Regions from separate parts of the Streptomyces sp. NPDC021019 genome, predicted to be linked through region 1. Evidence: predicted binding sites of a transcription regulator. Region 1 holds the regulator's gene; each other region holds the start of a gene.

What was found. The regulator HrcA, encoded in region 1, represses chaperone genes, less so after heat shock. The targets are predictions, from matches to a motif close to TTNGCACTCNGNNNNNCNGAGTGCNAA.
Region 2: a site for HrcA is predicted at 1,264-1,290, ahead of groES (co-chaperone GroES). Genes of this name have one in related genera too.
Region 3: a site for HrcA is predicted at 6,634-6,660, ahead of groL (chaperonin GroEL). Genes of this name have one in related genera too.

The regions. Positions count from the first base shown of each region.
Region 1 covers NZ_JBIRQR010000002.1:855,245-863,082, forward strand. The annotation lists gene ACH4RG_RS14950 (ribonuclease Z) at 1-237, opposite strand, end outside; gene ACH4RG_RS14955 (histidine triad nucleotide-binding protein) at 252-611, opposite strand; gene ACH4RG_RS14960 (16S rRNA (uracil(1498)-N(3))-methyltransferase) at 703-1,449, opposite strand; gene ACH4RG_RS14965 (nitronate monooxygenase) at 1,446-2,519, opposite strand; gene dnaJ (molecular chaperone DnaJ) at 2,652-3,794, opposite strand; gene hrcA (heat-inducible transcriptional repressor HrcA) at 3,795-4,811, opposite strand; gene ACH4RG_RS14980 (MBL fold metallo-hydrolase) at 4,975-5,718, shown strand; gene ACH4RG_RS14985 (DUF3097 domain-containing protein) at 5,882-6,700, shown strand; gene ACH4RG_RS14990 (ABC transporter substrate-binding protein) at 6,860-7,838, shown strand, end outside.
Region 2 covers NZ_JBIRQR010000001.1:1,264,616-1,272,453, forward strand. The annotation lists gene ACH4RG_RS05990 (methyltransferase domain-containing protein) at 1-94, opposite strand, end outside; gene ACH4RG_RS05995 (polysaccharide deacetylase family protein) at 223-1,179, shown strand; gene groES (co-chaperone GroES) at 1,447-1,755, shown strand; gene groL (chaperonin GroEL) at 1,854-3,479, shown strand; gene ACH4RG_RS06010 (SDR family NAD(P)-dependent oxidoreductase) at 3,662-4,435, opposite strand; gene ACH4RG_RS06015 (multicopper oxidase family protein) at 4,446-5,975, opposite strand; gene ACH4RG_RS06020 (PQQ-binding-like beta-propeller repeat protein) at 6,101-7,681, opposite strand.
Region 3 covers NZ_JBIRQR010000001.1:756,017-763,854, reverse strand. The annotation lists gene ACH4RG_RS03510 (ABC transporter ATP-binding protein) at 1-1,306, opposite strand, end outside; gene ACH4RG_RS03505 (lasso peptide biosynthesis B2 protein) at 1,257-1,730, opposite strand; gene ACH4RG_RS03500 (lasso peptide biosynthesis PqqD family chaperone) at 1,727-1,978, opposite strand; gene ACH4RG_RS03495 (asparagine synthase-related protein) at 1,997-3,991, opposite strand; gene ACH4RG_RS03490 (keywimysin-related RiPP) at 4,042-4,164, opposite strand; gene groL (chaperonin GroEL) at 4,849-6,471, opposite strand; gene ACH4RG_RS03480 (cold-shock protein) at 6,863-7,069, opposite strand; gene ACH4RG_RS03475 (MoaD/ThiS family protein) at 7,512-7,790, opposite strand; gene thrC (threonine synthase) at 7,820-7,838, opposite strand, start outside.

The sequences.
Region 1 (7,838 bases):
GATCCGCTGGATCACCCCGGCGAGCCCGAGGGAGTGGTCGCCGTGGAAGTGGGTGACGCAGATCCGGTCGATGTCGTGCGCGGCGACCCCGGCCCGCAGCATCTGCCGCTGGGTGCCCTCGCCGGGGTCGAAGAGGATGCCCTCGCCGTCCCAGCGCAGCAGATAGCCGTTGTGGTTGCGGTGCCGGGTCGGGACCTGGCTGGCGGTGCCGAGCACCACCAGCTCGCGTACGGACATGGTCGGGGGGTCCGTTATCCGGGGGGCCACTGGAGGCCGCGGCCGCCCAGGACGTGTGCGTGGGCGTGGAAGACGGTCTGGCCGGCGCCGGAGCCCGTGTTGAGGATGATCCGGTAGCCGATGCCGTCGACCTTCTCCTCGGCGGCGACCTCCCCGGCCTCGCGCAGGACGTCCGCGGCGATGAGCGGTTCGGCGGCGGCGAGGGAGGCGGCGTCCGGGTAGTGGGCCTTCGGGATGACCAGGACATGGGTCGGGGCCTGCGGATTGATGTCGCGGAAGGCGACGGTGGTCTCGCTCTCGCGGACGATGGTCGCCGGGACGTCTCCCGAGACGATCTTGCAGAACAGGCAGTCGGACTGCGGCTCTCCCGCCATGGCGCCGGGCCTCCTCGTTCGCTGGTGAGTCGGTACAGGGGATCAGGTGATCAGTACAGGGGCATGCTATCCCCGGCCCTCCGGACCCTGTTCAGCCCCAGCGCCCCGTACGCCCCAGCAGCAGCGCGGTCGCGGCGGTCCCGGCGGTGGAGGTGCGCAGCACGCTGCGGCCGAGCCGGTAGGGGCGGGCGCCCGCCTCGGCGAAGGCGGTCAGCTCCTGCGGGGAGACGCCGCCTTCCGGTCCGACGACGAGCACGATCGAGCCGCCGGCGGGGAGTTCGGCGGTGGCCAGGGGGGTGCTGTCGTGGTCGCGGTCCTCGTGGAGGACCCCGGCGAAGTCGGCGGCGGCGAGCAGGGCGGCGACCTGCTTGGTCGTCATGGCCTCGGCCACCTCGGGGAAGCGCACCCGGCGGGACTGCTTCCCCGCCTCCCTCGCCGTGTTGCGCCACTTCGACAGGGCCTTGGCTCCCCGGTCGCCCTTCCACTGGGTGATGCAGCGGGCCGCCTGCCAGGGCACGATCGCGTCGACGCCGGTCTCGGTCATCGTCTCGACGGCCAGCTCGCCCCGGTCGCCCTTGGGGAGCGCCTGGACGACGGTGATGCGCGGGGCGGGCGCGGGCTCCTCGTGGAGGGTGTCGAGGCGGGCGACCGTGAGCCGGTCCTTGCCCTCGGCGGCGTGGACGACGCCCTCCGCCCAGTGGCCGAGTCCGTCGGTGAGGACGACGTCCTCGCCGGGCTGAAGCCGCTTCACGGAGACGGCGTGCCGTCCTTCGGGTCCGTCCAGGACGAACTCCGGCCCGCGGGGCATCTGCTCGACGACGAAGACCGGTGCGGTCACCGGGGGCTCCTCATGCTCAGGGCCGACCGGGCGGCCTCCAGTTCGGCGGCGAGCAGCTCGATGAGCTCACCGGCGGGCAGTTCCCGGGCCATCCGGTGGCCCTGCCCGGCCCACAGGGCCATGCCCTGGGCGTCCCCGGCCTTGGCGGCGGCCTGGCGCAGCCCGCTGGTGACGTAGTGGACCTGGGGGTAGGCGGCGGGGGCGTAGGGGCCGTGCTCACGGACGAAGCGGTTGACCAGGCCGCGGGCGGGCCGCCCGGAGAAGGCACGGGTCAGCTCGGTGCGGACGAACAGCGGGTTGGTCAGGGCCTGCTTGTGCAGCGGGTGCGCCCCGGACTCGGGGCAGACCAGGAAGGCGGTGCCTAGCTGGGCGGCGTCCGCGCCCGCCGCGAGGACGGCGGCGATCTGCGCGCCGCGCATCAGGCCGCCGGCGGCGATGATCGGGATCTGCACGGTCTCGCGGACCTGGGTGATGAGGGAGAGCAGCCCGGTGCCCGTCTGGTCGAGCTGCGGGTCGTCGCGGTGGGTGGACTGGTGGCCGCCCGCCTCGACACCCTGGACGCAGACGGTGTCGGCGCCCGCCCACTGGGCGCTCTGGGCCTCCTCGGCGGAGGTGACCGTGACGATGGTGTGCGTCCCGGCCCTGGCGAAGGCGTCCAGGGTGTCGCGGGTCGGGCAGCCGAAGGTGAAGGAGACCACCGGTACGGGGTCCTCCAGCAGGATCGCGACCTTCGCCTCGTAGCCGTCGTCGCCGCCGCTGTCCGGGTCTCCGAGCGGGGTCTCGTACCAGGCGGCCTCGCCGGCGAGCTGGTGACGGTAGACCTCGACGGCGCTGGGGTCGGCGAGCGCGGGCTGCGGCATGAAGAGGTTGACGCCGAACGGTCCGGCGGTGAGCCGGCGCAGCTGCTTGATCTCGTTGTACATCCCGTCCGCCGTTTTGTACCCGGCGGCCAGGAATCCGAGCCCGCCGGCCTCGGCGACGGCCCCGGCGAGCTGGGGCCCGGACGTGCCGCCCGCCATGGGGGCCTGCACGATCGGATACCGGCAGAGATCGGTCAACTCGGAGGACATGACCGCATCGTGCCATGTCCTGTGCAACGGGGCCGAATCAGCCAGCGGCGCCGTGACCGGTTCTGCCGCCGCACGCCACACCGCCCGCCGGTTCGGGACCGGCGGGCGGTGCGGTGAAAGGCGGAAAGCGGCTCAGCGGCCGTTGAACGCGTCCTTCAGCCGGGAGAAGAGCCCTTGCTGACCTGGCTGAAACTGGCCGAGGGGCCGCTCCTCGCCGCGCAGCTTGGACAGCTCCCGCAGCAGCCGCTCCTGTTCCGCGTCGAGCTTGGACGGGGTCATCACCTCGACGTGCACGATCAGGTCGCCCCGGCCGCCGCCGCGCAGATGTGTGATGCCGCGCCCGTGCAGGGGCACGGACTGGCCGGACTGGGTGCCGGGCCTGATGTCGATGTCCTCCAGGCCGTCCAGGGTCTCCAGCGGACACTTGGTGCCGAGGGCGGCGGCCGTCATGGGGACGGTGACCGTGCAGTGCAGATCGTCGCCGCGCCGCTGGAACACGGCGTGCGGCAGCTCGTGGATCTCCACGTACAGATCGCCGGGCGGGCCGCCGCCGGGGCCGACCTCGCCCTCGCCGGCCAGTTGGATACGGGTGCCGTTGTCGACGCCCGCGGGGATCTTCACGGTCAGGGTGCGCCGCGAGCGGATGCGGCCGTCGCCGGCGCACTCCGGGCACGGGGTGGGCACGACCGTGCCGAACCCCTGGCACTGCGGGCAGGGCCGCGAGGTCATGACCTGGCCCAGGAAGGACCGGGTGACCTGCGAGACCTCGCCGCGACCGCGACACATGTCACAGGTCTGGGCGGAGGTGCCGGGGGCCGCGCCCTCGCCGCTGCACGTGTTGCAGACGACGGCCGTGTCGACCTGGATGTCCTTGGTGGTGCCGAAGGCCGCCTCGTTGAGGTCGATCTCCAGCCGGATCATGGCGTCCTGGCCCCTGCGGGTCCGCGAACGGGGTCCGCGCTGCGCGGCGTTGCCGAAGAACGCGTCCATGATGTCGGAGAAGTTGCCGAAGCCGCCGGCTCCGAAACCTCCCGCGCCGCCACCGCCGCCGCCACCGGCGGAGAGCGGGTCGCCGCCGAGGTCGTAGACCTGCTTCTTCTGCGGGTCCGAGAGCACCTCGTAAGCGGCGTTGATCTCCTTGAACCGCTCCTGGGTCTTCGGGTCCGGGTTGACATCCGGGTGCAGCTCGCGTGCGAGCCGACGGAATGCCTTCTTGATCTCGTCCTGAGATGCGTCGCGGCGCACGCCGAGTACGGCGTAGTAGTCCGTGGCCACTTACGACTCCGCCAGGATCTGTCCGACGTAACGTGCCACTGCGCGTACCGCTCCCATCGTTCCGGGGTAGTCCATGCGGGTCGGTCCGACCACGCCGAGTTTGGCGACTGCCTCGTCGCCCGAACCGTAGCCGACCGCGACGACGGACGTGGAGTTGAGCCCCTCGTGGGCGTTCTCGTGCCCGATCCGTACGGTCATGCCGGAGTCCGTGGCCTCACCGAGCAGCTTCAGCAGGACGACCTGTTCCTCCAGTGCTTCCAGCACCGGCCGGATCATCACCGGGAAGTCGTGTCCGAAGCGGGTGAGGTTGGAGGTGCCGCCGATCATCAGCCGCTCCTCCGTCTCCTCGACCAGTGTTTCGAGGAGGGTGGAAAGGACCGTGGAAACCGTCCCGCGGTCCTCGCTGTCGAAGGATTCCGGCAGCTCCTGCACCAGTTGCGGGACATCCGAGAAGCGGCGTCCGACGACCCGGCTGTTGAGCCGGGCCCGCAGATCCGCCAGCGATGTCTCGCCGAACGGCGCAGGACAGTCGATCATACGCTGTTCGACCCGGCCGGTGTCCGTGATCAGGACGAGCATCAGCCGGGCGGGGGCGAGCGCCAGCAGTTCCACGTGCCGCACCGTCGAGCGGGTCAGCGAGGGGTACTGCACGACGGCGACCTGGCGGGTCAGCTGCGCGAGCAGCCGCACCGTCCGGCCGACCACGTCGTCGAGGTCGACCGCGCCGTCGAGGAAGTTCTGGATGGCCCGCCGCTCGGGCGAGGACAGCGGCTTGACGCCCGCGAGTCTGTCGACGAAGAGGCGGTACCCCTTGTCGGTCGGGATGCGTCCCGCGCTCGTGTGCGGCTGGGCGATGAAGCCCTCGTCCTCCAGCACCGCCATGTCGTTGCGGACGGTGGCCGGTGAGACCCCCAGCCGGTGCCGCTCGGTCAGCGCCTTGGAGCCGACGGGCTCCTCGGTGCCGACGTAGTCCTGGACGATGGCGCGCAGCACTTCGAGTCTGCGTTCGCTCAGCATCGCGCACACCTCCAGCTGTGTCTCTCGGTGTCTGTCTGGCACTCGGTGCGTTCGAGTGCCAACAATCCCCGCGGTCAGTGTACGGGGGTGGGGTGGGGCCGGGGCAAGGGCGACCGGCCCGCTCCCGCGAGACCGCGCAGGTCGTTGCCGCTAGCGTCGTGGTATGGACGTCGCTTGGGAAGACTTCGGCTGGGAGCGGTTGGGCAACGGTATCGGCAGGCGGCGCCTCCCCGGCTGGGACGCCACCGCCGCGCTGGTCGCCGGGGAGGACTGCGCGTTGCTGTACGACACCGGCGCCACGCTGCGCGAGGGCGTCGAGCTGCGACGGCAGGCCGAGGCGCTGCTCGGGCGGAGAGTGACGCATATCGCACTGAGCCACCCGCACTTCGATCATGTGCTGGGCACCGCCGCGTTCGCCGGGGCCCAGGTGTACGGGGCGGTGGGCGTCGCGGCCCTGTTGCGCGGCGGGGCGGAGGGCCTGCGCGCCTCGGCGGTGCGCCACGGGGTGCCGGAGGGCGAGGCGGCCCGGTCGGTGGACACGCTGGTGGTCCCGCACCACGAGGTGTGCGGCGACTGGACGCTCGACCTGGGCGGCGGCCGTCAGGTGCTGCTGGCGAACGTGGGCCCCGGGCACAGCGGCCATGACCTCGCGGCGCTGGTGCCGGGCACGGCCGGGGAGCCTCCGGTGGTGTTCTGCGGTGATCTGGTCGAGGAGTCGGGCGAGCCGCAGGCGGGCCGGGACGCGATCGCCTCGCGCTGGCCGGCCGCGCTGGGGAGGCTGCTGGCGCTGGGCGGCGAGGACGCGCTGTACGTGCCGGGGCACGGGGCGGTGGTGGACGCGGCGTTCGTGCGGGCGCAGCGGGCGTGGCTGGCGGAGCGGTTCGAGGTGGACCTCGACGAGGGGTGAGCCCCGATGAGGACCCTGCATCACATAGGAACGTTCCGAGGTGCTCGGGTCTCACCGCCACACCGGAACGTTCCGGCGTGGTCCAGGGCCGTTACCGGGTGTCCCGCCGGTCACGGCCGGGTCTCCGGCGCCCGTCGGCGGTTCGGGCGAATATCGTCGTGCCATGCGCAGCTACCAGCCGGACCTGACCCCGCCGTGGAAGCGGTCCGCCCCCGTGCCCGAGGTGCCCGCCGAGCCCGATCTGGTCGTGGAGGAGGTCTCCACCGGCTTCTGCGGGGCGGTGATCCGCTGCGAGAAGACGGCCCAGGGGCCGACGGTGACCCTGGAGGACCGCTTCGGCAAGCACCGGGTGTTCCCGATGGAGCCGCGCGGCTTCCTGCTGGAGGGCAGGGTCGTCACGCTGGTGCGCCCGGGCCCCGGCGGGCCGGTGCGTCCCACCCGTACGGCCTCCGGTTCGGTGGCGGTGCCCGGGGCGCGGGCCCGGGTGGCGCGGGCCGGGCGGATCTACGTGGAGGGCCGGCACGACGCGGAGCTGGTGGAGCGGGTGTGGGGCGACGACCTGCGCATCGAGGGCGTGGTCGTGGAGTACCTGGAGGGGGTGGACGACCTGCCGGCGATCGTCGGGGAGTTCGCGCCGGGGCCGGACGCCCGGCTGGGGGTGCTGGTGGACCATCTGGTGCCCGGCTCCAAGGAGTCCCGGATCGCCGAGCGGGTGACCGGGGACCACGTGCTGGTGGTGGGGCACCCGTACATCGACGTGTGGGAGGCGGTGAAACCGTCCTCGGTGGGGATCGACGCCTGGCCGGTGGTGCCGAGGGGGCAGGACTGGAAGACGGGCGTGTGCCGGGCGCTGGGGTGGCCCCCGAACACCGGGGCGGCCTGGCAGCACATCCTGTCCAAGGTCCGCAGCTACAAGGACCTTGAGCCCCAACTGCTGGGCCGGGTGGAGGAATTGATCGACTTCGTCACTCTTCCGGACTGATGTCCGGGGCTTGGTTCCGGCCTGTTGCAGGACTGTCGAAGAGTATCTCGTACCGATCCCTATGAATGCCTGCGTCCCACACGCACCATCGGTTATTGAGGGGAGAAACAGGCAGGCGGTTCACGGGCCGAAGGGCTCACGGGGGAAGGACGGGAACCGATGGCGCGCGAGGTCTGGCGGGACAGTGCGGACAACGAGGCGGCCTCGGCCGTCTTCCACCTGATACAGCAGCTGATCGACCGGTACCGGGTCAACCGGCCGGTGATGCCGCTCGTGGTGGTCCAGGCGGCGGACGCCGGGGCCGGGCCGGAGATCGACGCGCGGGTGGAGCAGCTCGTGCACCAGGTGCACCGGGCCAACGAGTTGCGCCGGGTGCCGGTGCGGCTGCTGGACGGCGAGGGGGCGACCCCGTACGAGGCGGCGCTCGCCATGGTGCGCACGCTCTCCGAGAAGCCGTGGGAGACCCGTGAGAACACCCAGTACAAGACGTTCGCCTTTCCCCGCTCCCGGCTGCTCGGGGCGATCGAGCAGGCCACCGCGACGGTGGTCGAGCAGTCCGACGGGAACACCTCCGAGGTGCGCGAGGAACGGATCCTGGAGCAGCTGAGCCGGCTGCGCTGGCGGTCCGGCCGGCCGCGCGGGGGCACCCGGTGGGCCTCGCTGCGGCGGTCGGTGCGGCCCGAGACGTTCGTCGGCGCGCTCTTCATCGCCCTGCTCAGCGTGTTGCTCGGGGAGATCGACTGGCTGCTGACGGCCCTGGTGGCGGCCGTCGCGCTGATCGGGCTCGCCGTGGTCGGCCTGGCGAGCCGGGCCGCGCCGCCGCTGCTGTGGCTGCGCCGGGCCAGCCGGTGGTTCGCCACCACCTCGTCCCTGGCCGCCTCCAGCACCGGCTATCCGTCGGACGGCTGGTCGTGGCTGTCGCCGAGCGGTTCGTGGCGGGTGATCCGGGCGCGGGCGGCGGCGGTCGCGGAGCGGGTGGCGGACGCGGGGGCGGGCGACGAGTACGCGCGCCAGTTCCATCTGGAGCTGCGGGTGCAGGCGCTGCTGGAGGATCTGCGGCACAACTACCGCCCGCACTCCCTGGACTGGCGGCGCAGCAAGCGCACGGTCCCGCCGGTGGTGTTCCTGCCCCGGGCGA
Region 2 (7,838 bases), on a different contig from region 1:
GCTGCTCGCCCTCGGGGGTGCGCAGCGCCGCGAAGGCGGCGCGGGCGGGGTCGTCGTCCGGGGCGGAGGGGGTCGTCGCGTTCACCCGGTCCATTGTGGCCGCTGCGCCGGGTGCCGTTTCCCGCACCGCTGAAGGCCGCTGTGGGCCGGCCGGGGGACGGCGCCGGTCCGCTCGCGGTGTCGGGGCGGGCGGCGGGCCGACGGCTGGCAGGATGCGGCGCCATGCAGCTAGTACGACAAAACGAAAAAGTAGCCAAGAAGTGGTACAGGACGGGCACCGTCGTGCTGGCGGCCCTGCTGGCCGCCGCAGTCGCCTCCGGGTGCGCGGCGGAGACGGGTGGCAGCGGCACGGGAGCTCCCGGCGGGCCCGCGAACCCCGCCGCCGGCCGGCCGGGCGAGGCCGCTCCGAAGGCCGGGCCCGCCCGCGCCCTGGACACCTACGCCGAGGCGCTCGGGAAGAAGCAGGCGGCGCGGGCCGTCGCCGCGAAGAAGTGGGGACTGGCCAGGACTCCGCTCGCGGCCCCCGAGCCGCCGAAGGTGAAGCCGCGCATCACCACCCGCAAGGGCTTCGAGGTGCGGGACGACGCCGGGCTGCCGCCCGTCTTCACCACCGTCCCGACCAAGGAGAAGATCGTCTTCCTGACGATGGACGACGGGGCGGAGAAGGACCCCGAGCTGCTGCGGATGATGACCGAACTGGACATCCCGTACAGCGCGTTCCTCAGTGACTACGTCATCAACGACGACTACGGCTACTTCGAGGAGATGCAGAAGCGCGGGGTGACGATCAGCAACCACACGCTCAACCACCGCTATCTGCCCGGTCTCTCCGCCGGCGAGCAGAAGCGGGAGATCTGCGGTCAGCAGGAGAAGATCCTCAAGCACTACGGGAAGCGGCCCACCCTCTTCCGCCCGCCCTACGGCAACTACAACCGCGACACCCTCGTCGCCGCCAAGTCCTGCGGGATCACCGCCGTGCCCCTGTGGTCCTCGGAGGCCTTCCCCGACCACATGGAGTGGCGTGAGTGGGACCGGGACCTGCACCCCGGCGACATCGTCCTCACCCACTTCCGGGGCAAGGACGACTGGAAGGGCTCGATGCCCGACATGATCCGCCAGGTCATGAAGACCATCACCGACAAGGGGTACGCGGTGGCGAAGCTGGAGGACTACGTCTGAGCCGCGTCCTCGTCTCCGGCGGGTGACGTCGTCCGGCGGCGATCCGGCAGGGAGCCCCGACGGGGGCGGCGCGAGGGTGGTGAATTGGCACTCCGCTTGACCGAGTGCTAATCGCGGTCATAGTCTCAGGTCTGGCACTCCCCCCTGGAGAGTGCCAGCAGCACTCTGCGCGACAGGGCAGGTCCGGCACCCGCGACGACGGGCCGGTCAGGTCGCCGACCACAGACTGTTAAACCCCGTGAGATCTCCGAAGGGGGAGACCGGATCGTGTCGACCACCAGCTCCAAGGTTGCGATCAAGCCGCTCGAGGACCGCATTGTGGTCCAGCCGCTCGACGCCGAGCAGACCACGGCTTCCGGCCTGGTCATTCCGGACACCGCGAAGGAGAAGCCCCAGGAGGGCGTCGTCCTCGCTGTGGGCCCGGGCCGCTTCGAGAACGGCGAGCGACTTCCGCTCGACGTCAAGACCGGCGACGTCGTCCTGTACAGCAAGTACGGCGGCACCGAGGTGAAGTACAACGGCGAGGAGTACCTCGTCCTCTCGGCCCGCGACGTTCTCGCGATCGTCGAGAAGTAACTCACCCACGTTTGCTTGTGTTCTGCGCCCCTGGCCCCCTGCGAGATAACTAGCCGGGCGGCGAGGGGCGCAGTTCATTTTGAGAGGGAACACAGCCCATGGCGAAGATTCTTAAGTTCGACGAGGACGCCCGTCGCGCCCTTGAGCGCGGCGTCAACAAGCTTGCCGACACGGTCAAGGTGACGATCGGCCCCAAGGGCCGCAACGTCGTCATCGACAAGAAGTTCGGCGCTCCCACCATCACCAACGACGGTGTCACCATCGCGCGCGAGGTCGAGCTCGACGACCCGTACGAGAACCTCGGTGCCCAGCTCGTCAAGGAGGTGGCGACCAAGACCAACGACGTAGCGGGCGACGGCACCACCACCGCGACCGTCCTGGCCCAGGCGCTCGTCCGCGAGGGCCTGCGCAACGTCGCCGCCGGCGCCTCCCCGGCCGCCCTGAAGAAGGGCATCGACGCCGCGGTCAAGGCCGTGTCCGAGGAGCTCCTCGCGACCGCCCGTCCGATCGACGACAAGTCCGACATCGCCGCCGTGGCCGCGCTCTCCGCGCAGGACACCCAGGTCGGCGAGCTCATCGCGGACGCGATGGACAAGGTCGGCAAGGACGGTGTCATCACCGTCGAGGAGTCCAACACCTTCGGTCTGGACCTGGAGTTCACCGAGGGCATGGCCTTCGACAAGGGCTACCTGTCCCCGTACATGGTGTCCGACCAGGAGCGTATGGAGGCCGTCCTCGACGACCCGTACATCCTGATCCACCAGGGCAAGATCGGCTCCATCCAGGAGCTGCTCCCGCTCCTGGAGAAGGTCATCCAGGCCGGCGCGTCCAAGCCGCTCCTGATCATCGCCGAGGACGTCGAGGGCGAGGCGCTCTCCACCCTCGTCGTCAACAAGATCCGTGGCACCTTCAACGCCGTCGCGGTGAAGGCCCCGGGCTTCGGCGACCGCCGCAAGGCCATGCTCGGTGACATCGCCACCCTCACCGGCGCGACCGTCATCGCCGAGGAGGTCGGCCTCAAGCTCGACGGCGCCGGCCTCGACGTGCTGGGCACCGCCCGCCGCGTCACCGTCTCCAAGGACGACACGACCATCGTCGACGGCGGGGGCAACTCCGACGACGTCAAGGGCCGTGTCAACCAGATCAAGGCCGAGATCGAGTCCACGGACTCCGACTGGGACCGCGAGAAGCTCCAGGAGCGCCTCGCGAAGCTGGCCGGCGGCGTGTGCGTCATCCGTGTCGGCGCCGCCACCGAGGTGGAGCTCAAGGAGAAGAAGCACCGCCTCGAGGACGCCATCTCCGCGACCCGCGCCGCAGTCGAGGAGGGCATCGTCTCCGGCGGTGGCTCCTCCCTCGTCCACGCCGTGAAGGTCCTGGAGGGCAACCTCGGCAAGACCGGCGACGAGGCCACCGGTGTCGCGGTCGTCCGCCGCGCCGCCGTCGAGCCGCTGCGCTGGATCGCCGAGAACGCCGGCCTGGAGGGTTACGTCATCACCTCCAAGGTCTCCGAGCTCGACAAGGGCCAGGGCTTCAACGCCGCCACCGGCGAGTACGGCGACCTGGTCAAGGCCGGCGTCATCGACCCGGTCAAGGTCACCCGCTCCGCCCTGGAGAACGCCGCGTCCATCGCGTCGCTGCTGCTCACGACCGAGACCCTGGTCGTCGAGAAGCCGGCCGAGGACGAGGGCGACGCCGGTCACGGCGGCCACGGCCACTCCCACTAGTACGGCCCGCACCGCTCGGTACGCCGTTCGGTACGCCCGAGGCCCGGCGCCCCCACCCGTCACGGGGGCGCCGGGCCTCGGTGCGTTCCGGCCGGTCACGCCATGCGCCGGACGCTCGTGGAGCCGCTCCCGTACGGCCACCCGTACCGCATCCGTACGCCGCACAGCGGCCGGGTGCGGCGCTACCGCGGACCGTACTTGCGCCCCGTCCGCGACGTGACCCCACCGAGCAGCCCGCGCGGAGCGACCTTCACCAGCCCCATCAACGCCTTGTAGCGCGGATCCGGGATCGACACCGTCTTCCCCCGGGCCAGATCCGTCAGCGCGGACGCCACCAGCTTGTCCGCGTCGAGCCACATCCAGCCGGGGATGTTGTCCGTGCCCATCCCGGCCCGCTCGTGGAACTCCGTCCGCACGAATCCGGGGCACAGCACCATCAGCCGCACCCCCGACCCGGCCAGATCCCGCGCCGCGCCCTGGGTGAACTGCACGACCCACGCCTTGGACGCCCCGTACGTACCGCGCGGCACGAACGCCGCGACCGACGCCACGTTGACGACCCCGCCCCGGCCCCGCTCCTTCATCCCGGTGACGGCCGCCGAGGTCAGCCGCAGCACCGCCTCGCAGTGCACCTTCAGCATCGTCAGCTCATCGGCCATGGACACCTCCAGGAAGCGTCCCTTGTTGCCGAACCCGGCGTTGTTGACCAGCAGGTCGACCGGGTGCGTGCGGTCCGCGAGCCGCTTCTCCACCGCTTCGAGCCCGCCCTCCGTGGACAGGTCGGCGCTCAGCACCTCGGCCTCGATGCCGTGCCGGTCGTGCAGTTCGGTGGCCTGCTCGCGCAGCCGCGCGGTGTCCCGCGCCACCAGCACCAGGTTGTGCCCCTGGGCCGCGAGCCGCCGCGCGAACGCGGCCCCGATGCCCGCCGTCGCGCCCGTGATCAGTGCAGTCGTCATACGCCGCACGTTAGTGCCCCGCATGACCGGGCGGCGCACCCGCCCGCTGCCCCTTGTCCACCACCACGAACTGGCCCATCATCCCCTCGTCCTCATGGGACAGCAGATGACAGTGGTACATGTACGGGGTGTCCGGATCGGACGGCCCGTCGAACCGCAGGGCGATCCGCACCGTCGAGCCCACCGGCACCGCCACCGTGTCCTTACGGCCCCGCAGCGCCGGCTCCGGCCGCCTCCCGTCCACGGTCAGGACCCGGAACTGCACGTCGTGCACATGGAAGTTGTGGGTCATGTCGCCGCCGTTGCGCAGCGTCCAGAGCTCCGTCGTCCCCCGGACGACGGTCTCGTCGATCCGGTCCATCGCCATCGGCCGCCCGTTGATGCCCGACCTGCGGAGCTCGAAGTGACGGCCGCGCACGGCGTCGCCGGCCTCCGGCAGCTCCAGCCCCTCGTCCCCGGCCAGCCGGGCGGGGACGGCGGGGGAGGGGCGCAGCCGCTCGGCCGCCCGCAACTGGAGCACGTCGAAGGAGTCGTCGCCCCCGTTGAACCGCCGCTCCCAGCCGTCCCCGTCCCGCCACGGGTAGCTGCGCAGCACCGTCCGCTCGCCCGGCCGCACCGTCACGACGACCTCCGCCCGCTCACCCGGCGAGAGCTGTATCCGGTTCATCGGGGCCGGCGCGTCCAGCAGCCCGCCGTCCGTCCCCACCAGGGCGAAGGAGCGGTCGTCGTCGAAGCCGAAGGTGTAGACGCGGGCGGTCGACGCGTTCAGCAGGCGCAGCCGTACGCGCTCGTCGCCGACCTCGGCGTACGGGTCGAGCGTGCCGTTGACCATGGTCCGCTCCCCGAGGAAGCCGGTGTTGGCCAGGAACCCGTGCCCGTGGTCGAGGTCCGCGCCGTCGAACGTGACGTCCTGCACCATCACCGGCAGGTCGTCCACCCCGTACGTCTTCGGCAGGGCGAGCCGTCCGGAGCGCTCGTCGTCGAGCAGGAACATCCCCGCGAGACCCTTCCGCACGTGCCGTTCCGTCGCGCCGTGCGGATGCGGGTGATACCAGAGCGTCGACGCCGGCTGGTCGACCTTCCAGCGCGAAGTCCAGGTGCCGCCCGCCGCGACCGCCTGGTGCGGTCCGCCGTCCATCGCGGCGGGCAGGTGCATCCCGTGCCAGTGCACGCTGGACGCCTCGTCGAGCGTGTTGCGCACCCGGACCTTCACCCGCTCGCCGCGCTCCGCCCGCAGCGTCGGCCCCAGATGGCCGCCGTTGAACCCCCAGGTCGGGGTCGCCGTGCCCTTCCGGAACTCCGTGTTCCCCGCCCGCATCCGCAGGTCGAAGACGCGTGTACCGTCCTCGTCCACCGTCGAGGGCGCGAGCGGCGGCACCGCCAGCGCGTTGTCGAAGCGGACCTTGCCCACCGTGCTGATGTCCGAGCTCGTCCACAGCCACGCGAACGAGCCGCCGACGGCCGCCACGAACACGCTCACCACCACGGCCAGCGAGATGAGCACCCGCTTCAACCGCCGTCGTGCCCTGGTCTTCTCCATGCTCACGAGCATTCCGGGCCGACCGCCCACCGGGCATGGGGCAGACCCCTGAGCGGCCCCCGAGCGGGCCCCTACGACCCGGCCGGGGGCGACCCCTTACTTCCCGTCGGGGTGGAGCGGTGCGGTCAGGGCGCGGCGGGGACGAAGGACAGCATGCGGGCCTCCCGCACGGGCTTGTGGTTCTCGTCGCCGCTCACGTGCGTCGACGTCAGGACGAGCCGCCCGTCGACGTAGGCCGTGTGCCCCATGGACATCTCGTACTCCCACGGCGCGGTCGCCACCGGGTGCTTCACGACGTTCGTCTCCGTGCCGGCGCCGCGCGGGCCCATGAGGAAGGTCCGGCCGGGGCGTCTCGACGTGGCGGCCTCGTAGATGAGCATCGACTTGCCGTCCTCCGCGCGCAGCGGATACAGCCTGCGCAGCTCGTCGGACTTGATGCCCCACAGGAACTTGCCGGTCTTCACGTCGTACGCGCCGACCTGTTCGGTGCCGCCCAGCATGATGAGGCCCTTGCCGACCCCGGCGCCCCGGCAGGGCTGGATGTCCCCGCCCGACCCGTCTCCGCCGCACTCCTCGAAACCCTTCTTCCGGGCGTCGAAGGTGACGCGGTGCTTGCCTCCGGGGTCCAGAACCGTGATCCGCCAGTCGGTCGCGCTGTCCTCGTTGTTGAAGGAGGTGAAGACGACCGGGTCCATGGAGATCAGACTGCCGAAGCTCCAGCCGGTCTTCAGCCGGTAGCGCCACAGGACCTTGCCGGTACGCGGGTCGAGCTCGCGGAGCTGGCCGTAGTTCTTGCTCCGGTCGATGGCGATCATGCAGTCGGAGCTGACCAGCAGCCGGGCGGCGCCGCCCGCCACGGCCTGGGGGACGCACTTCTCGTTCTCCCGGGGGATCTCGTAGAGCTTGCTCCCGTCGACCATCCGGTAAGTGATGGCCTGCATGTTCCGCGCGACGGACAGGACGTCCCCGCTGATGGCGCTGTAGACGAGAAACGTGTTGCCCCGGTCACCGGGCTCGTCGAGCTCCTTGTGCCAGCCCTGCTTCCCGGTCTTCAGATCGATCATCCGCATCTGGTTGCACTGGTTGCCCCGCTCGTTGTCGGGCCGCTCGTGATGGAAGACCACGACCTTGCCGTCGGGCGTGGGGTTGGCCGGTGTCTCGCAGACGGAGGAGGGCAGGTCGACGTTCCAGACCTCGGCGCCGTCCGAGAGCCGGTAGGCCGTGACCTTCCGGTGCAGGGCCTGGACGGCGGTGTCACCGACGATCCACAGGTCGTGAACGATGTTGATCTGCTTGGGGATGTCGGTCCTGTCGTCGACGATCCACGCCGCCGACTCGCCCGGCTTCCGGGCGGCGGCGACCTCCTTCGTCGTCGGGACGTGGCTCAGCTCCGGGCCGCCCGCCGCCGGAGTACCGGACGGGGACGCCGACCCCGAGGGGCCGGGCGACTCCTTCGCCACGGGCTTCGCGGGCTCATCCCGCCACTGGTCGGAGAACGCGTACGCCCCTCCCGCCACGACCACGAGCACCAGCGCGACGACCGCGGCGACGACGGGCCCGCGGCCGAACCGGCGACGCGGCGGCGGTGTCGGCACGGTCGGCGGCCCGAAACCCTGGGGCGTGCCGCCCTCCGAGGCGTACGGGTTGCCGGGAACGGGCTGCTGCGGCGGGCCCGGGGAGTACCAGGGCTGCTGCGGGTCGGGCATGGTCTTCCCCCTGAGACGCCACTCGGCTCGAAGACTTCTCCTCGGGCACAGGTCACTGGTGGTGGACGCGCACCACACCGATCCAGTTCCCGCCGCAACGTCTTCGGACTACGCGGCGGATGACGCCTCGTCACCGGACCGGACGGCCGTTTCCCCC
Region 3 (7,838 bases), on a different contig from region 1:
TGCCCGCCCCTGACGGGCCCACCAGCGCGACGAGTCCGCCGGTCGGGACGTCGAACGTCACCCCCTTGTGGGCGGGGGCCCGCTCGTCGCCGTACCCGAACGTCACGTCCTGGAACGTGACGCCGAGCGGCGTGGTGGGAATCTTCCGCGCCACGGCTCCGGGCGCGGCGGCCGGTTCGCCGGGCAGCGACTCGACCTCGTCGATCCTGCGGACCGCCGCGAGCCCGCTCTGCAAGCCCGTCCAGCCCTCGACCAGACCGCCGATCGGGCCCATCAGGTAGAAGAGGTAGAGCAGGAACGCGATCAGCGACGAGATCTCCAGCGAGCCGGAGGCGACCCGTGCGCCGCCCACCCCCAGCACCGCCAGGAACGCCAGCTGGATCGACATCGCCATGGTGACGTCGGAGACCGACGACCACCGCGCCACCGAGACGCCCCGGTCGTGCGCGTGCCGGGCGGCCTCCGCGACGGCCGCGGTCTCCCGCTCCTCCGCCCCGCTCGCCTTGACCGTGCGGAACGCCTGGAGCACCCGGTCCAGGGCCGCGCCCATCGCGCCCACGGCCTCCTGGGCGCGGAGCTGGGCCCGCTGGATGCGCGGCATCAGCAGCGAGGTCACGGCTCCGATGCCGACGATCACCACCAGCGTCACGCCGAGCAGCGTCAGGTCCATGTACGCCATGAAGGCGATCGTCCCCAGCAGCATCAGCACGCTGTTGAACGACTCGACCAGGCCGCTGGAGAGAACCGTCCGCAGGAGGGTCGTGTCGCTGGTCACGCGCGACTGGAGGTCGCCCGGGGTCAGCCGGTCCACCACCGGGACCTTCAACCGCATGATGCGGCCCACGAGTTGATCGCGCGCGCGGAGGACGACACCTTCTCCCGTACGGGACATGAGGTAGCGCCCGTACGCGGAGAGACAGGCTCCCACCAGCACGAGCGCGGTCAGCGCGACGAGCGGTCCCGCGGGCGAGCGGTCCGCGGCGAACGCGTCGACCGCGTGCTTCGCCATCAGCGGCATGGCGAGGCCCGCCCCGGAGCCGGCGAGCGACAGCAGGCCCGCGCGCACGAGCACGCCCCGGTGCGGACGGACCCGGGAGAGGAGGAGCCGGAGAGGGGACGGGCCCGCACCCGGCTCGCCCTCGGCAGGCTTCTCCGCGGCATCCCGCGCGGGCCGTTCTCCGGCCGGCCCCTCTTCGGCATCCCGCGCGGTTGGCGATGGAGTCCCCTCGGGCCCGCCGCCCCCGGCCGTCCTCCCCTCAGGCCCGCGGCCCTCGTCCGCCTCCGTCGTACCCGCCATCGTGCTCATCCCGGCCCCCTCCGTCTGCCGTCACCACCATCAAGGGACGCAGATCCGCCGGTTCCGCCTGCTCACCGACCGTACGGCCCCCCGCCTGCACCCAAGCATGCGGCGAGAACGGCGGAGCCGCCCGCACCCCCGCGCACCAGTCGGGCCAGACACCGGACATCCGGCAGGCCAGGGCGACGGCGACCGAGCGGGGCAGGCAGCCGTAACGGCCCGCGCAGCGGCGGCTGGTGGCGACGACCGCCCCGAACACCTCCAGCGTCTCCGCGTACGAGGCAGGGCGCGCGCCCCGGGCGCACCCGGCCAGCACCCGGCGCAGGCGCCCCGGCTTGAGACGGGCCAGGACGAACGCGGCGGCGATGGCCGTGCGCAGCCGTAGTCCGCCCGCTCCCGCGCCCCGGCGCGGCATCGTCATCTCGGTGGTCACGGGTGCAGGATCCTCGCCTCGACGAGCCGGCGGGTCAGCTCCGCCACATCCGACTCCGCTTCGGCCCGCTCGACGTCGAAGTCGGCGAGGATCCGCTCCACGGCGATCTCGGGGGTGTGCCCGGAGACGAGGGTGTCGACGACGATGACACCGGTGTCGTTCAACTGCCAGTAGCTGCCGTCCTTCTCGTCGAGGAGGACGCCGCCGTACTCGGTGGTCGTGACGGCGATGCCTTTTCTGAGCTTCATCGGATGCCTCGCTGGTGGTCAGATGGGCGATGTCGGCGATGTCGTACGTGTCCGAGGGGCCGGCCAGGCGTCCTCGGCCGTGCGGAGCCAGGTCTCCCCGGCCACGGTGGAGCTGATGGAGTGCTCGACCAGGACCGGTGAGAAGGGTTCGGCGGCGAGCCGCAGCAGCCGGCGGGAGTCGACCAGACCGCGTTCCGCCAGCCGGGAGCCGGTCCACAGTGCGGCCAGTTCCGGGGCGTGTTCGCGCAGGCCCTGGTGTTCGTCGGCGGACATGTGGTCCTTCGTGGTCCGGGCCAGGAGCGGGTCCGGGACCACGCCGCGCATCGCCTCGACGAGCAGCGGTTTGTAGCGCCAGGGACTGATGCGCTCCGGCAGGCGGACGGCGAGGGTCGCCTCCAGGACGCGGTCGTCGTAGAACGGCGCGGCGACCGGCAGCCCGATCGTCATGCCGATGTCCTCCATCGCCTGGAAGTGCCGGGCCCCCATCCGTACGGCGTCGATGTCGACGTGCCGGCCGCGCCAGGGGTCGATCGGCTCGGCGTGCTCGGCGGCGGTCCGGAACTCCTCGGTGATCAGGGTGTTCGCGTGGTCGGTGAACCAGGGCCGCAGCGACTGCCGCACGCCCCAGGAGAGCAGCGGGGTCCGGGCGACCGGCTGGGCTTCGGCGGTGACCGCCCCGGCGAGCCAACGGGGGAACGTGGAGCGGTTCAGCAGGGCCCGCACCGTGGGCAGGAGCGGCCAGCCGAGCTGGTGGCGCAGGCCGCCGAGATGGCTCCAGGCGGTGAACGGGTTGCCGTGGAAGAGGTCCTGGTAGGCGTGGGGCAGGCCGAGGAAGAGTTCGTCGCCGCCGTAGCCGGTGAGGTGGTAGCGCGAGCCGGTGGCGTGGGCGCGGCCGAGCAGGAGGTGCGCGCGGGCCCGGCCGGGGGCGACGGGGAGCGGCTCGTCGTTCAACTCGTCGGCGCAGGAAGCGAGATCGGCGTAGAAGTAGGGGACGTCGTCGGCGGGGATGATCCGGTGGTCCAGGGCGGTGGACGCGGTGCTCGTGCTCCCCCCGGCCGCCGTTTGGCTCTTCCCGGCCGCCTCCACGGCCCTCCGCGCCCAGGTCTCGTCCTCGCTGTAGCGGTCCCGGGCGGCCACGGTGAGGAGGGACAGCTCGGCGGGCCCGGTCGCACGGGCGGCGAACGTGAGCGCGGTGGAGTCCAGCCCGCCGGACAGCTCGCAGCTGATCCGGTCCAGGCCGCCGACGTGGGCCCGTACGGAGGCGGCGACGGCGTCACCGAGTCTTCGGGCGCCCTCGGCCAGGGAGATCTCGGCGGGCGGCGGCTCCCACCAGCGGTGCTCCGTGGGGCCCGGGACGACGGCCGTGCCCGGTGCTGCGACGGGCAGGGCCAGGCCGTACCCGGCGCCGGTCTCGTGCACGCCCCGCCACACGACGCGGCGGCTCAGCGGGTGCGGCAGGAAGTCGAGCATGCGCAGGGCCAGCGCACCGTCGTCCAGGGGCGCGCCGGTCAGGCGGGCGAGGACGGCGGGACGGTCGGAGGCGATGGTTCCGGCCTCCGGGTGCCGGGCGTGGTAGATCCGGCGCAGCCCGGAGGCGGTGCCCCGGATCCACGTCTCGCCGGAGAGCCGGGCGATCACGTGGTGGAGCCCGGGCAGCCGGGTGAGGCGGCGTTCCAGGCCGGCCCGGTCGCGGGCGCCCTCCAGAAGACCGGCGAGCACGGCCTCGGGGACCCGGTCCGGGCCGATGAGCACGAGGGCGTCGTCACCCCGGCGGAGATGGCTCACCTCGCGGACCAGCGGGCGGGCGATGACCCAGGGCCGCCCCGAAGCGTGGGCGACGACCGGCGTCCCGTCCGTACCGGGGCGAAGGCGCGCACGCGGGGAAGGATCCGCGCCCGGGGCGAGGCCCGTTCCCGGGGGGAATCGCGGACCCGGGGGGAGTTGCCCGGCCACCGCCGCTCCCGCCGCACTGTCCGGCAGGACGACGAAGTAGTCACGCGGGGGGCCGGGCATGTTCACCTTCCGGAAGTTCTCATACAGCGCACAGGAAACCGGGGGCCGGATCAGCTGATGCGACGGACCCAGTACTCCTTGTACGAGCCGTAGAAGTAGCCGGCGGTCTTCTTCGAAAAGTCGCCCTGCTTGAACAGCGACGGCTTCACGTAAGCCTTCTTCCGCAGCTTCATGACACCTTCCCTTCTGTGCGATTGACATCCGTTATGCCCACGTAGCTTCTGCATAACGGAAGTTGTCTGTGCGACTGGTGTTCACCACGTGAACACCAGAGCCATCATGTCCCGCAGGCCCACCGGTACGCATGATTCCGACTTACCGTCCGAAGTTGGCTGGATAGCGCGAGCGGCGAGGTCCGGGGCAGGCCGCTCCCGACCCTCTCCACCGGGGCCGGGAACGTCGGCCGGGCGCCGTGTGCAGTCGCACACCGCCGGGGTGCGGACACGAGGTGGGCTGGACCACTGACCGGCTGCGGTCGTCGGACCGGGCGGTGAGCTGCCAGGAGAGGGAGCGACCCGCCGGACCCGCGGGGAACCAGCCGGGACGGGCCACCGGGCGGCTCCGCGTCCGCCCTGTTCAGGGGTCGCGGGCGCGCCACCTCGATCGGTGCCACCGCGCTGACGCGTGCTGCCTCACCGGGAAGGGCGCGGCAAGTAGCCATTCGGCCATGCGCCCGCACACCGGGCGGCCCGTCGTCGGCCCGTCGGGGACGCCCGCGTCGGGGCGCCCGCGTCGGGCCCGTCGGGAAACGCCACAGGGGCGGCACCTCCGTGAAGGAGATACCGCCCCTGTGGGACGTACGACGAACTTCGATCAGCCGGAGGGCTCCCGGGCGGGCCCGAGGCCTCCGCGGCGGATCAGAAGTCCATGTCACCGCCCGGCATGCCGCCCGGAGCGGCCGCGCCGGCCTTCTCGGGCTTGTCGGCGATGACGGCCTCGGTGGTGAGGAAGAGCGCGGCGATGGACGCGGCGTTCTGCAGAGCGGAGCGCGTGACCTTCGCCGGGTCGAGAATGCCCTCGGCGATCATGTCGACGTACTCGCCGGTCGCGGCGTTGAGGCCGTGACCGATCGGCAGGTTGCGGACCTTCTCCACGACGACGCCACCCTCGAGACCACCGTTGACGGCGATCTGCTTGAGCGGGGCCTCCAGCGCGAGCTTCACGGCGTTGGCGCCGGTCGCCTCGTCACCCGTGAGGTCGAGCTTCTCGAAGACGGCCGAGGCCTGGAGCAGAGCCACGCCACCACCGGCGACGATGCCCTCCTCGACGGCGGCCTTGGCGTTGCGCACCGCGTCCTCGATGCGGTGCTTGCGCTCCTTGAGCTCCACCTCGGTGGCGGCGCCGGCCTTGATGACGGCCACGCCGCCGGCCAGCTTCGCCAGACGCTCCTGGAGCTTCTCGCGGTCGTAGTCCGAGTCGGAGTTCTCGATCTCGGCACGGATCTGGTTGACGCGACCCTGAACCTGGTCGCTGTCACCGGCACCGTCGACGATCGTGGTCTCGTCCTTGGTGATGACGACCTTGCGGGCACGGCCGAGCAGGTCCAGGCCGGCGTTCTCCAGCTTGAGACCGACCTCCTCGGAGATCACGGTGCCACCGGTGAGGATGGCGATGTCCGCGAGCATGGCCTTGCGGCGGTCGCCGAAGCCCGGAGCCTTGACGGCGACGGACTTGAACGTGCCCTTGATCTTGTTGACGACCAGGGTGGAGAGCGCCTCGCCCTCGACGTCCTCGGCGATGATCAGCAGGGGCTTGCCCGACTGCATGACCTTCTCCAGCAGCGGGATCAGGTCCTTGACGCTGGCGATCTTCGAGTTGACGATCAGGATGTACGGGTCGTCGAGCGACGCCTCCATACGCTCCATGTCGGTCGCGAAGTATGCCGAGATGTAGCCCTTGTCGAAGCGCATACCCTCGGTGAGCTCAAGCTCCAGACCGAAGGTCTGGGACTCCTCGACGGTGATGACGCCTTCCTTGCCGACCTTGTCCATCGCCTCGGCGATCTTGGCGCCGATCTCGGTGTCGGCGGCGGAGATGGAGGCGGTCGAAGCGATCTGCTCCTTGGTCTCCACGTCCTTGGCCTGCTCCAGCAGAGCGGCGGAGACGGCCTCGACGGCCTTCTCGATGCCCCGCTTGAGGGCCATCGGGTTGGCGCCTGCGGCGACGTTGCGCAGACCCTCGCGGACGAGAGCCTGAGCCAGAACGGTGGCGGTGGTCGTACCGTCGCCGGCGACGTCGTCCGTCTTCTTGGCGACCTCCTTGACCAGCTCCGCACCGATCTTCTCGTACGGGTCCTCGAGCTCGATCTCCTTGGCGATGGAAACACCATCGTTGGTGATCGTGGGCGCGCCCCACTTCTTCTCGAGGACGACGTTACGGCCCTTGGGGCCGAGGGTGACCTTGACGGCGTCGGCGAGCTGGTTCATCCCGCGCTCGAGACCGCGCCGTGCCTCCTCGTCGAACGCGATGATCTTGGCCATGTGAAGTGGTCCTCCCGGACAGGGGTGGATTCTCCGGACCGAGAGGCGCCCGCGACGGACGGCCTGCCTGCGTGGTGGTTCCTTGCCCCACCGCGCCTGCGGGCCTCACCGGCCCGGTCCAAGTTTCTGTCACTCTCACCTGGAGAGTGCTAACGCCAATGATTAGCACTCGACCCCTGCGAGTGCAAGCGTCCCTCTCCGGATGTGGACAGCGGCGCGCATCGGATGCGGACGGAGGCGTGCCTCCCGGCGTGGACGGAGGCGTGCTTCCCGGCGTGGACGGAGGCGTGTCTCCCAGCAGGGCCGCCGGGACGCACGGAGGACCCGGTCCCCTGATCCGGGGGCCGGGCCCTGCGTGCGTGAGTAGTGTCGTCGGACGACCGCGCCGAGCTCAGCCGACGGCGAGCTTGACCATGTCGGCCTGGGGCCCCTTCTGGCCCTGCGAGATCTCGAATTCAACTCGCTGACCCTCTTCGAGGGTGCGGTACCCGTCCATCTGGATCGCGCTGTAGTGGACGAAAACATCCGCACCACCGTCGACCGCGATGAAGCCGTACCCCTTCTCCGCGTTGAACCACTTGACGGTGCCCTGAGCCATGCCTAACTCCCCTATTACTGGCCCTTGCACGGGACCGCACTTCGCGGACCCGGGTCGGAACTCACCCCCCGACAGGAGGGGGTGTGCGGCGCCGCAGCGCGTCGACCGCGGCCGAATGTATCCGCCCAACTGCCCTCTGCAACAGGTCAATCGGACGAGAATTCTGGGCACAGCAGAACACGCGAATATGCGGGTTTGCTGAGATTTACGGGCAAGTCGGGCCAGACAAAGGGCACTTATGCCGCAAGAGGCTCACGTACTTTGGCCGCTTCTTATCGGGGCCGGGCGCATTCTCATATGCGGGCGGCACGGGCGGCGGGCGGGGCTTCCCCAACTGTACCGCGCTCAACCATATAGAATTGCCCCCTCCGCTTCTCTCGCGGAGGGGGCAACTGTGGTCACACAGGGGTGCGATGGGCCGCCGAGGAGCGGCCCGGACGGTTCAGCAGCCGCCGGCGACGGCGGGGATGATCGAGACGCCCGCGCCGTCGGGCGTGGCCGCGTCCAGGCCGCCCTCGAAGCGCACGTCGTCGTCGTTGACGTACACGTTCACGAAGCGGCGCAGCTTGCCCTGGTCGTCCAGGACGCGGGCCGCGATGCCCGGGTGGTCCTTCTCCAGGGACTCGATGACCTCGGAGAGCTTGGCGCCCTCCGCCGGGACCTCGGCCTGGCCGCCCGTGTACGTACGGAGGATGGTGGGGATACGGACCTTGACGCTCATGGTGGGTGCCTTCCTGAAGTCTCGGGTGATCAGCCGGCGGCGAGGCCC